DNA from 4 places in the Rossellomorea oryzaecorticis genome. Region 3 is predicted to be linked to each of the others. Evidence: riboswitches for the same ligand, from Rfam matches in the RefSeq annotation. Region 3 holds a riboswitch; each other region holds the start of a gene.
What was found. Region 3 has a riboswitch for S-adenosylmethionine ahead of metK (methionine adenosyltransferase). Riboswitches for the same ligand answer to the same signal wherever they lie in the genome.
Positions count from the first base shown of each region.

Region 1 (3,157 bases), on a different contig from region 3:
CGGATATAACGGAGGCCTGCCGGGACGAACAAACCGATCGCAAGACCCTGCATGACAGCAGAGCTGTATACAAGCCACAGGCTCGGTTCAGTGAAATAAAAGAGCCAGCGGATCATGGAGGCAGCTCCTGCGAGGGCCGCGACCGACAAAAGTCCGAACCTGTCGATCCAGCTGCCTGCGATTCTCATGAACGGAACTTCCGATAATACAGCAATCAAGAATGCGAGCCCTATCCCTGCATATGTCCCGCCCGAATCTTCGACGAATAATCCGAAGTATGTATTATTGGCGAGATTCGGTCCGAATACCATGAAGGTGACGACCAGGAATATGAGGAATTTTTTCAGTCCGAACAATTCTTTCATACCCGCTTTCAAATCGAGCTTGGCCGAGGCTCGTTCCTTTGGGAACCGGAAAGCAAGTACAGCCGACAGCACCAGACATATGAAGAATGTATAGAAAATGATAGTCGGGCCGATGAACCCTTCGGACAGTTTTCCCATCACATATACCGCGACACCAAAGCCCAATGAACCAAATAATCGTATATTTCCATAATTATATTTCACTTTACTCGTATATTTCAGGCTGATACTGTCAGAAACGGGTATGATCGCGCTCTGGAAAACAGCGACAAGGATGGCTGTCAGGAGAATCCCGTAATACAGGTCAGTCACCAGGTATCCCAGTGCAAAAATCCCCGCAACAAGTGACGTAAAAGAGAGTACCTGGGTCGGACGGTTTGTCGTGTCGCTCACCATCCCCCAGACCGGCTGAAAGAAGATCATCATGATGGGTCCGATCGACATGATGGTCCCGATCTGGTAGCCATTCAAACCGACACTTTCACTTAAATAGACGCTTAACAGCGGGTATAGACTGCCCACCCCAAAAAAAGTCAAAAAATAAAAGCCTTGCAAAGTAAAGACTTGATTACGCACCGTTTTTTCCACTTCCGTATCCCCCAGATGTTTTTTTATCCCTATAATACTAGACCTATTTTAGAAGATTGTAAATCCTTTTTATGGATAAAAAAAGACCCTGCGTCTTTCGTCCATTATAAAGGATCCTGTTAGCATAGGGCTTCCCCGGATTGGATCGAATGGACTGGAAATCTTTTATAGTCCCATTAAAAGAATACGGACAAATTTACGTTTGACTTTTTCTCTTAAACGCCTTAAAGTATGTAAGTATAATTTTTAAATGAATATAAACGTATTCTTCTTATCCAGAGAGACGGAGGGACTGGCCCTGTGATGTCTCGGCAGCGGACTCATTTTGAGTGCTGTGCCACATCCAGCAAGCATGATGCTTGAAAGATAAGGGGAGAGTTTCTTTTAATGGAAACCTCTTCTTACCCAAGAAGAGGTTTTTTATTTTCCAACACCATATGCCAAAGGAGTTGTTCAAATGTTTAACGAAAAAGGAAATTTTCTGGCGTTACTGCCATTAGTCATATTTGTTGCACTGTTTCTCGGTGCGGGAATCATTTCAGGTGATTTCTACGCATTCCCGGTACTCGTTTCCATTATTATCGCAGCCGTAGCGGCACTGCTTATGAACCGTAAAGAGTCACTGAATGCAAAAGTGGAACGCTTCGCCAAAGGGGCGGGACACCCTGATATCATGATCATGGTGTTCATCTTCCTATTAGCAGGGGCATTCTCCGGAGTCGCTGAAAAAATGGGTGCCGTTGATTCAACGGTGAACCTGGCTTTATCTGTACTTCCGGAAAATTTGATTATCGTTGGTTTGTTCATCATTGCAGCATTTGTTTCATTATCCATGGGGACCTCAATGGGTACGATCGCAGCGCTTGCGCCGATCGGTGTGGGAATCAGCAACGGCACTGACATCAGCATGCCTATTGCCATGGCAACAGTCATCGGGGGTGCGATGTTCGGTGATAACCTCTCCTTCATTTCCGATACAACAATCGCGGCAGTGCGCACGCAGAAAACAGAAATGAAAGATAAGTTCAAAGTGAATTTCTTCATCGTCCTGCCTGCTGCCATCCTGACGATGCTCATCTTGTTCTTTATCACGGCAGGCAATCAGTCTGCGGTTGAGGCAGGAACGTATGACTGGGTGAAGATCCTCCCTTATCTCGGTGTCATCATCGGGGCATTGGCAGGACTAAATGTGTTCGTGGTGTTATTCGGAGGCATCGTTCTTTCAGGCATCATCGGGTTAGCCGATGGAAGCTTTACCCTTTCGAGCTATTTTGGAAGCGTCGCTGACGGAATGACAGGTATGGCAGAAATCGTCATTCTTTCCGTCCTGATCGGAGGCGTTGTAGAACTGATCCGGTATAACGGCGGCATTCAGGCGCTGCTTTATCTTGCAACACGCAAGATCCGCTCGCCAAAAGGAGCCCAGCTTGCAACTGCAGGACTTGTAAGCTCAACAAATCTTTGCACTGCGAATAATACAATCTCTATCATCATTGCGGGTCCGCTTGCGAAAGAAATCGGTGATAATTACGGTGTCGACGCACGTAAATCGGCAAGTATTCTCGATATCTTCTCCTGCTCCGTGCAAGGCCTGATCCCTTATGGAGCCCAGGCGCTGCTCGTCGCAGAAACAGCGGGAATCTCTCCACTGAGCATCATTGCATATGCTTTCTATCCGATCCTGACAGCAGTATGCGGATTGGCTGCGATCCGCTTTGCGCTGCCGAAGTTCACGCGGGCAAAAGCGCCAAAGGCAAGCACAGCACGCTCATAATATAAAAAGAGACAAAACCGATTAAGGATTTGTCTCTTTTTCTTTTTATAACAAGTCATTCACGTGATACAATTTGCCGGACTCCACGTCTTTTTCCGTTACAAGATCCACAAGGGCGCCAGCTACTGTATCCGCACCCCTCAGCATCCCCTGCTCCTTGTATCGCTTGAAGTTTTCTACATCTGCGAAAGCTTCTTCAGAAGAAGAACGGATGGTGCCCTGCATATCCGTGTCCATCACTCCCGGACTGAACGCAATCACTTTGTGGCGGCTGCCCATTTTTGAAAGTTCAAGACTGACGGTTTCGGTCAGCATATTGATGCCGGCCTTCGTGGAACAATAGGTACTCCACCCATAGACTGGCCTGCTCCCCGCCCCGGAACTCACATTGACCATGATCAGCTTGCTTCTATCAGATTCTTGCAAGGCT
Region 1 covers NZ_JBJOSA010000027.1:32,470-35,626, reverse strand. The annotation lists gene ACKA06_RS19705 (MFS transporter) at 1-953, opposite strand, end outside; SAM riboswitch class I at 1,222-1,326, shown strand; gene ACKA06_RS19700 (Na+/H+ antiporter NhaC family protein) at 1,411-2,727, shown strand; gene ACKA06_RS19695 ((S)-benzoin forming benzil reductase) at 2,773-3,157, opposite strand, start outside.
Region 1: linked by a shared signal. The riboswitch ahead of ACKA06_RS19700 (Na+/H+ antiporter NhaC family protein) and the one ahead of metK (methionine adenosyltransferase) in region 3 are both predicted to bind S-adenosylmethionine.

Region 2 (3,157 bases), on a different contig from region 3:
CGAATACGGCTCTTGCCCCATTGACGACATGTTTCCTGAACCATTCAGGGAATCGGATGTCATAGCAGATCATGCCGGCCATCACTGTATCCAGTATTTTGAACAGGCCGTCTTCCTTACCTGGGAGAAGATAATGGTGTTCATCCATCAGCTTGAATAGGTGAAGTTTGTTATACTGCTTAATGATGTTACCGCTGCTGTCGGCAACAAGGAGGGTGTTTGACACACCATCTGCTGTTTTCTTTGCAATCGAGCCGCCGACAATATGAATGGAATATCGGGAAGAAAGATCTGAAAGAAATGCAGAAATGTCTCTTGCATCTTCATCAGCGATTTCACCGATTCTTGTTAAGTCATAACCGGTCGTCCACAATTCAGGAAATACCACGATATCGCAGTCTGCTTCGACGGCTTTCTTAACCCACATCTGAACCCGTTTTTTATTTTCATCAGGGCGGCCAAATGTGATATCCATTTGTGCCAGTCCAATCTTCATACTCAAAGTAACACCTCATTTTTGAAATTTTCACTTTACAATCATTACTTTACGTTATATCATTTGTGACTAGAATTTGAAAGTAAATAATTTTCTAAAAAGTGCAGAAGGTGAAAAGATGACAACCTTTAAAAAAGCAGAACGAATCAACTCACTGCCGCAGCAATTTTTCGCGTCGCTTACTGGGAAAGTCCAGGAAGTGATGAAACAAGGGCACGATGTAATCAATTTGGGTCAGGGAAATCCGGATCAACCGACACCTCCGCATATCGTCGATGCGATGATAAAGGCGGTAAACTCGCCGGACAACCACAAATATTCCCCATTTCGGGGGTTGGATTCATTCAAGGAAGCCATCTCGGTTTTTTATAAGCGGGAGTATGGTGTGGATATCGATCCACAGGAAGAGGTTGCCGTGTTGTTTGGGGGAAAAGCAGGACTGGTTGAACTGCCTCAATGTCTTCTGAATCCTGGGGAAACGGTGTTGGTACCGGACCCGGGGTATCCGGATTATCTTTCAGGGGTATCCCTGGCAGAGGCCAGAATGGTGACAATGCCGCTCATAGAAGAAAATCAGTTCCTGCCTGATTATGGAGATATAACATTGGAGGAAAGGGAAAAGGCCAAGCTCATGTTTTTGAACTATCCAAATAACCCCACAGGAGCGGTTGCCTCCCGAACATTTTTTGAAGAGACGGCAGCTTTTGCAAAGAATCACGGGATTTGCGTTGTGCATGATTTTGCATATGGTGCCATCGGTTTCGATGGGAAAAAGCCTGTCAGTTTCCTGGAAGCCGACGGGGCAAAAGACACGGGCATTGAAATTTACACACTCTCTAAAACCTATAATATGGCAGGATGGAGAGTGGGCTTCGCAGTCGGGAATAAAAGTGTGATCGACGCTATCAATATCTTGCAGGATCACATGTATGTGAGTCTTTTCGGTGCTGTCCAGGAAGCGGCAGTGGAGGCTTTGCTCGGTTCCCAGAATTGTGTGGAAGAACTGGTGGCTTCCTATGAATCCAGAAGGAAGACATTTATCAACGGACTGAGGGAAATCGGATGGGATGTAAAGGCACCGGCTGGTTCATTCTTTGCCTGGCTGAAGGTCCCTGAAGGTTTCTCATCTGTGGAATTCTCAGATTTTCTTCTTGAGGAAGTCAATGTGGCAGTAGCACCCGGAGTGGGATTTGGTGAATATGGAGAAGGGTATGTGCGAGCAGGATTATTGACCAGTGAAGAACGCCTCTCTGAAGCCGTGAAGAGAATTGAAAATTTAAAATTATTCGATAAATAGATTGACAGAAATGAAAAATGATGCCATAATCCAACTGAAATTAAATTAATAGCAAATGATTTTTCTTATCAAGAGCAGGCGGAGGGACCAGCCCTATGAAGCCCGGCAACCGACTTTTAAAAAAGCACGGTGCTAATTCTTGCAGCATTATTTTTGCTGAGAGATAAGACAGAGTATTGTATAAAAACCTCTTCTTATCGAAGGGGTTTTTTTGTTGAAAAGTTGCGTTAAAAGAACATACATGATCGGAGGAAGCGTGAATGAGTGAAGTGATTGCAACATATGTTTTGTCCGGAAAGAGCGGTACATTCGAGAAGAAAGCGGAAGGAATCGCACTTGGACTGACGGTAGGTTCATGGACAGATCTTCCCCAGTTGGAACAAGAACAATTAAGAAAGTACAAAGGAAGGGTAGTGGAAATAAACGAACTGGAAAGCGATACGGCAGAAATTCGAATTGCGTATCCATCCGGTAACTACTCAAACGATATACCTGCCATCCTGACGACCGTCTTTGGCAAACTTTCTCTAGATGGCCGAGTGAAACTGACGGATATTGAGTTTTCCGATGATTTAAAGAAAGCATATCCCGGGCCAAGGTTCGGGATTGGAGGAATCAGGGAAAAAGTGAATGTTTTCGACAGACCGCTTCTAATGAGTATTTTTAAAGGGGTGATCGGAAGAGATCTTGATTACCTTCAGTCACAGCTGAGAGCTCAGGCACTGGGTGGTGTGGATCTGGTAAAGGATGATGAAATCCTGTTCGATAATGAATTGACGCCATTTGAAGAAAGGATAAAGGCCGGCACCAACATTCTTCGAGAGGTTTTTGAAGAAACAGGGGCCCGCACTCTCTACGCAGTCAATTTATCCGGACGGACAGCCACATTAAGGGAAAAAGCAAGAAGGGCGAGAGAACTTGGGGCTGATGCCTTATTGTTCAATGTGTTTACATATGGACTGGATGTACTGCAGGAGTTAAGGGAAGATGAAGAAATCAGCCTTCCTATTATGGCCCATCCTTCTTTTTCCGGTGCTTCAGCTGCATCCCCTCAATACGGGGTGAGTTATTCTTTGTGGCTTGGTAAATTTTTAAGGATGACCGGCGCAGATTTATCTTTATTCCCTTCTCCTTATGGAAGTGTGGCATTAGACAAAAAACAAGTGTTGGCCATCAGGGATGAATTAGTTAAACCTGATGAATTCAATGAGACATTCCCGGTTCCTTCCGCAGGGATTCATCCAGGGCTGGTACCACAGTTGATTGCTGACTTTGGGCATGAGTGTGTCATAAATGCAGGGGGAGGAGTGCATGGCCATCCGGATGGTGCTGCAGGAGGAGGGAAGGCCTTCCGGCAGGCAATA
Region 2 covers NZ_JBJOSA010000002.1:30,272-33,428, forward strand. The annotation lists gene ACKA06_RS02305 (carbon-nitrogen family hydrolase) at 1-502, opposite strand, end outside; gene ACKA06_RS02310 (pyridoxal phosphate-dependent aminotransferase) at 615-1,793, shown strand; SAM riboswitch class I at 1,856-1,963, shown strand; gene ACKA06_RS02315 (2,3-diketo-5-methylthiopentyl-1-phosphate enolase) at 2,054-3,157, shown strand, end outside.
Region 2: linked by a shared signal. The riboswitch ahead of ACKA06_RS02315 (2,3-diketo-5-methylthiopentyl-1-phosphate enolase) and the one ahead of metK (methionine adenosyltransferase) in region 3 are both predicted to bind S-adenosylmethionine.

Region 3 (3,157 bases):
TGCAAATGCACAGTATATCGGCCAGAATATCTTTTTATCGACCAAAATCCCGATATATCGACCAATCTGCAAAATACGACAAATCCTGCATTCGCTCTGCTTTTCAACCCGCACTCTTCACCCACATATTCCTTTCATCCCCTACCCGAAGGAATTCCATCAAAAAAACCAACACCCGTAAAGGTGCTGGTTTTTTTATACCTGCTATTAGTTAAGAGCTTCTGCTTTCAATGCTTCAGCTTTGTCCGTACGCTCCCAAGGAAGATCAAGATCGTTGCGGCCGAAGTGTCCGTAAGCAGCTGTCTGCTTGTAGATCGGACGGCGAAGGTCGAGCATCTTGATGATTCCTGCCGGGCGAAGGTCAAAGTTATTGCGAACCACATCAACCAATACATCCTCCGAAACTTTACCCGTTCCGAATGTATCGACTGAGATCGAAACAGGCTGAGCTACACCGATTGCATACGCCAGTTGGACTTCACATTTCTCAGCAAGTCCTGCTGCCACGATGTTTTTCGCAACATAGCGTGCTGCATAAGCTGCAGATCGGTCAACCTTCGTTGCATCCTTACCGGAGAAGGCACCGCCGCCGTGGCGTGCATAACCGCCGTACGTGTCAACGATGATCTTGCGGCCTGTAAGACCTGCATCCCCTTGAGGTCCGCCGATGACGAAGCGGCCAGTCGGGTTGATGAAGTATTTAGTGTTTTCGTCGATCAGTTCTTTCGGTACAACCGGATCGATGACATATTCCTTCAGGTTGCGCTGGATCTGTTCAAGTGAAACTTCAGGGTGATGCTGTGTAGAGATGACGATCGTGTCGATACGCACAGGCTTATCGTTTTCATCATACTCAACAGTTACCTGGGTTTTACCGTCCGGACGTAGGTAAGGAAGAACTTCTTCTTTACGGACTTCAGTCAATTGACGGGATATTTTGTGAGCAAGCGAGATCGGAAGCGGCATAAGCTCCTTCGTTTCGTTGCACGCAAATCCGAACATCAGCCCCTGGTCCCCTGCACCGATCGCTTCGATTTCTTCATCGGACATTTGCCCTTCACGAGCTTCAAGCGCCTGGTCTACACCCTGGGCGATATCTGCGGACTGCTCGTCGATTGATGTCAATACAGCACAAGTTTCGGCATCGAAACCATATTTTGCACGAGTGTAGCCGATCCCGCGAATCGTTTCACGGACGATTTTCGGAATGTCCACATACGTACTCGTCGTGATTTCACCTGCAACAAGCACAAGGCCTGTTGTAACAGATGTTTCACAAGCCACGCGGGCATTCGGATCATTCGTTAAAATGGCATCAAGAATTGAATCAGAGATTTGGTCACAAATCTTATCTGGGTGTCCTTCAGTTACGGACTCAGATGTAAACAGACGACGTTTAGTTGACATCAAGGTTCCTCCTTAAGCGTAATTGCCGGCTTTACCGGCAAAACAAATAAACAGATACGGTACTCATTTCCCTAAGTAGTATGAAGTAAACATGGTTTTTTTATAAGGAAGGCCCTTATATAAAACCTGAGATTTAACTAATTATGCAGACTATAAAAACAGAAAAAACCCTTCCTCTAAAAAGCACAAAGAGGAAAGGTTTCAGATCATAGCCGCGCCTTTTCTCTCTTATCGTTCAAGGTATCCACCTTGCCTCAGTTTAGCACCTTCGCTTCATGGGATCCTTCAATAAGAAGGACCCACTATCTATTTAGCAGGTTGCTGGGTTTCATAGGGTCTGCTCCCTCCACCAGCTCAGGATAAGAGTATCCGTTCAAGGTACAATAATAACGTTAAATACTCAAGAGTGTCAAATGTTTTTTAGTATGAAAAGATTCCCGGTAAATCCGACTGGATAAACGACTCAAATATATAAGAAGAAACATAACAACCATGGGTAAATGCATGATGATTTTCCGGTGGACAAGCATAAACTGCTCTAATAAGGAGAAATAAGGTGCGGATTTTAAGGAAAATGTTACAAGTTTAAGTCACAATATAAAAAATGACTAAATAGTATAGACTAATAAATTAATTGTGTTATACTATTTTTGAAAAGATACAAGGTATTTAAATTTATATAAAGGAAGGGTTCTAATGAATTCAGTGAGCATGTCTAATGAGTTAACAGAATTACTTAACGGTCAAAACATAAAAAATCAACTGTCTGTTTCACAATTAGTGGAAAAAGTTCTCCATAGAAATGAAGGCGTTTTAACTTCTTCGGGTGCGGTAAGAGCTGAAACTGGAACATATACAGGGCGCTCTCCTAAAGATAAATTCATCGTCGAGGAGCCTACTACGAAAGATAAGATTGATTGGGGATCTGTCAATCAGCCAATCTCCGCTGAATCATTCGATAAATTATATCATAAAGTCCTTGCATACTTAAAAGAAAAAGAAGAAGTATTCGTCTTCAACGGGTTTGCAGGCGCAGATCCAAAACATAGACTGCCGATTCAGGTGATCAATGAATTTGCGTGGCATAACCTTTTCGCGCACCAGCTTTTCATCCGTCCAAGTGCGGAGGAGCTAATCTCTCACAATTCCGAATTCACGATCGTTTCTGCCCCTAACTTTAAAGCAGATCCCGCGGTTGACGGCACCAACTCGGAAACATTCATCATTGTTTCATTTGAAAAACGCATCGTCCTGATCGGCGGGACTGAATATGCAGGAGAAATGAAAAAGTCAATCTTCTCAGTCATGAACTACATGCTCCCTGAAGCCGATATCCTTTCCATGCACTGCTCGGCGAATGTAGGCCGCGAAGGCGATGTTGCCTTATTCTTCGGACTTTCCGGAACCGGGAAGACGACTTTATCGGCAGATCCCAACCGCCGTCTTATCGGAGACGACGAACACGGATGGTCGCCGAACGGCGTATTCAATATCGAAGGCGGCTGCTATGCAAAATGCATCGGGCTGACCCGTGAAAAAGAGCCTCAAATCTTCGATGCCATCCGATTCGGATCAGTCCTTGAGAATGTCGTGCTTGATGACGATTCACGCATTCCGGATTATGAGGATAACAGTTTAACAGAAAATACCCGTGCCGCTTATCCGCTCCAGGCAATGGAAAATATCGTGGAGCCAAGCGTGGCCGGACACCCTAATACAATCGTATTCCTGACTGCGGATGCATTCGGCG
Region 3 covers NZ_JBJOSA010000014.1:3,322-6,478, reverse strand. The annotation lists gene metK (methionine adenosyltransferase) at 208-1,407, opposite strand; SAM riboswitch class I at 1,633-1,773, opposite strand; gene pckA (phosphoenolpyruvate carboxykinase (ATP)) at 2,104-3,157, shown strand, end outside.

Region 4 (3,157 bases), on a different contig from region 3:
GCAGATGAGATGAAGAACCGGTTTCAATCCGGTATCGGATGGGGAGAGGCCAAGAAAGAGCTTTTTGAAGTCATGAATGAGTTTTTGGAAGAGCCTCGTGAAAAGTATCGTGAATTGATGGACTCTCCTGAAAAGCTTAATGAAATTTTAATGGATGGTGCTGAGAAAGCAAGAAAGAAAACGAGACCATTCTTGCAGGAGGTGAAAAGGAAAATAGGGATTCTTCATTCATGACATTAAAAATACAAGCTGCCGATCTAGTTGAATGGCAGCTTGTATAATATAGGTTTATGGTTTTAATATCACCTTGATATTGCCGTCCTCTTTCTTATCGAAAATCTCGTATCCACGCGCTGCATCTTCAATGGGAATACGATGGGTAATAATATCAGTCGGGTCAAATTCTTTGTTTTCGATCATATCGTACAGTTTTGGCATAAGGTGTATGACTGGGGCCTGTCCCATTTTGATGGAGACATTTCTGCTGAAGAAGTCCCCTATTGGAAAACGATTTGCTTCTGTGGCATAAACACCTGTCAATTGCACGGTACCGAATTTTCTTACCGATTGAGAGGCCGTTTTTATCGGGCTGATGGTCCCGAATTGATTATCGAAATCAGATCCGAATGTTTGATCAGGTGGAACGGTCCCGTCCATTCCGACACAGTCAATCACAACATCAGCGCCTCCCTTTGTATATTCATGGAGGACAGAACCGATATCAGGGGTCTCCTTGAAGTTATACGTTTCAGCATTATTTGTGCGTTTAGCGTGCTGGAGCCTGTGATCGACCTGATCGACTGCGATTACCCGCTCGGCTCCTTTCAGTTTAGCGAATTTCTGGGCCATCAACCCAATTGGTCCGCTGCCAAGGACAATGACCGTATCGCCTTCTTTCACTCCGCTGTTCTCTACGCTCCAATAAGCTGTAGGAATGACATCCGAAAGGAAGAGGACACTCTCATCATCAAGACTGCTGGACTCGGGCACTTTGAACGAAGTAAAGTCTGCATAAGGGACCCGAAGGTATTCTGCCTGACCACCCGGATAGCCGCCGTTCATTTCTGTAAACCCAAATAACCCGCCGACCTCTCCATGAGGATTTGAGTCGTCACATTGACTTTCCATCTGATTCTTACAGAAGAAACACTCTCCGCATCCGATATTGAAAGGGATGACTACACGATCGCCTTTCTTTAAACTTTTAACATTCGAACCTACTTCCTCTACAATCCCCATCGGCTCGTGCCCCACTACGTAATCTTGTTCAGGCTCGATTCCGCCGTGATAAAGATGAAGGTCAGAACCGCAGATGCCGCTTGCAGTAATCCTCACAATCATATCGGTATTCTCTTGAATATCAGGAGTTTCAACTTCTTTTACCACCATTTGTTCTTTCCCTTGGAAAGTTACACCTTTCAAGCAAATCACATCCTATCTAAGTATTTCTATACATTTAGACTTTAAGTAGATACTTTAAACATTTCTTATTGAATCTCATTTGTAACCTAAAACATTTTTGACGTGAAATGACGAAGTATTCATAATTTTCATTGACATTTAATAAAGTATGTTGTAAGTTATGAAGAAGTTATTTTAATAAAGTTTTTGGAGAAAGCTCTTTTCGCATACTTTGTTGCTCAATACACAAGAAAATACCGGAACTTTGGTATTTTCTGATGTTCGTCCACCTGTAGATTAACTTGAATTCGAAAAGAGCACGTATACAAGCAACATTCAGGCTACTAGTCAATTTACGAAAAGCAACAATCTTTTAGAAAACATCCTTGTAGAAAAACTAAATAGATTCTTATCAAGAGAGGTAGAGGGACTGGCCCGGTGACACCTCAGCAACCAGCATGGCGCATGGTGCTAATTCCAGCAAGTTGATTCAACTTGGCCGATAAGAGGGAGAATGAATGATGAAGCCTTCTTATATTGCATAAGGGGGCTTTTTATTTTATACCCCTTTTCATTTTACTGAGAAAAGGAGAGGCGAAAAGTGAGTAAACACATTGATACAATCCTCGTACAATCCGGTAATCGTACAGACAGCAGGACAGGTGCAGTCAGTCCGGCAATATACTTATCTACTGCATATGAGCATCAGGGAATCGGAAAATCTACTGGATTTGATTATTCCCGCACAGGAAATCCAACCAGGTTCATTTTGGAAGACACATTAGCCCAGTTGGAGGAAGGCAGGAGGGCCTTTGCGTTCAGTTCCGGTATGGCAGCCATCCAGGCAATATTGAATTTGTTTTCCTCGGGGGACGAACTGATTGTTCCCGAAGATCTGTACGGCGGCAGCTATCGGCTTTTCCTTCAGTATGAGAATCAATACAATATCAAATTCCATTTCGTCGATACAGCAGATGAAAGCAGAATAATTGAGAAGATAAATGGAAGCACGAAGGGCATCTTCCTTGAAACACCAACCAATCCGCTTATGAATGAAGCGAGTATTTCGACCGTTTCTTCCGTTGCAAAGGATAACGGCTTACTGCTGATTGTGGATAACACCTTTTACACCCCAATCCTGCAAAAGCCAATAACAGAGGGGGCAGATATTGTCGTCCACAGTGCCACAAAATATTTAGGCGGCCACAACGATGTGCTGGCGGGTGCGGTCATTGCACGAGACGAGGATCTCGGAGAAAAGATATACACAGTCCAGAATTCCATTGGAGCAGTCCTTTCACCGTTTGACAGCTGGCTTCTGCTCCGCGGTATGAAAACGTTGAGTTTGAGGATTGCGCAGCATGAAAAAAATGCCCGCGTCATCGCAGAATATCTGACGAATCATGAGTGTGTGACAGATGTCCTGTACCCGGGCAGAGGAGGGATGTTGTCCTTTAGGATTTCAAGAGAAGAGTGGGTCGGTCCCTTCCTTGAAAAATTGAAAGTCATTACATTCGCGGAAAGCCTCGGAGGCGTTGAAAGCTTCATAACTTATCCAGCCACCCAGACACATGCTGATATTCCCGTAAAAGAAAGGAATAAAATCGGTATTTGCAATCGTCTTTTACGTTTTTCTGTTGGAATTGAAAATGTCGGGGATATCATTGCTGATTTGGACAATGTTTTTAATCAACTAAAAGGAGAGGTGCTTACTCATGAGTAGAAAAACTTACTCTCAACAAACATCCCTTATTCA
Region 4 covers NZ_JBJOSA010000005.1:234,402-237,558, reverse strand. The annotation lists gene ACKA06_RS08740 (tryptophan--tRNA ligase) at 1-234, shown strand, start outside; gene ACKA06_RS08735 (zinc-dependent alcohol dehydrogenase) at 289-1,422, opposite strand; SAM riboswitch class I at 1,808-1,910, shown strand; gene ACKA06_RS08730 (methionine biosynthesis PLP-dependent protein) at 2,003-3,124, shown strand; gene metC (cystathionine beta-lyase) at 3,117-3,157, shown strand, end outside.
Region 4: linked by a shared signal. The riboswitch ahead of ACKA06_RS08730 (methionine biosynthesis PLP-dependent protein) and the one ahead of metK (methionine adenosyltransferase) in region 3 are both predicted to bind S-adenosylmethionine.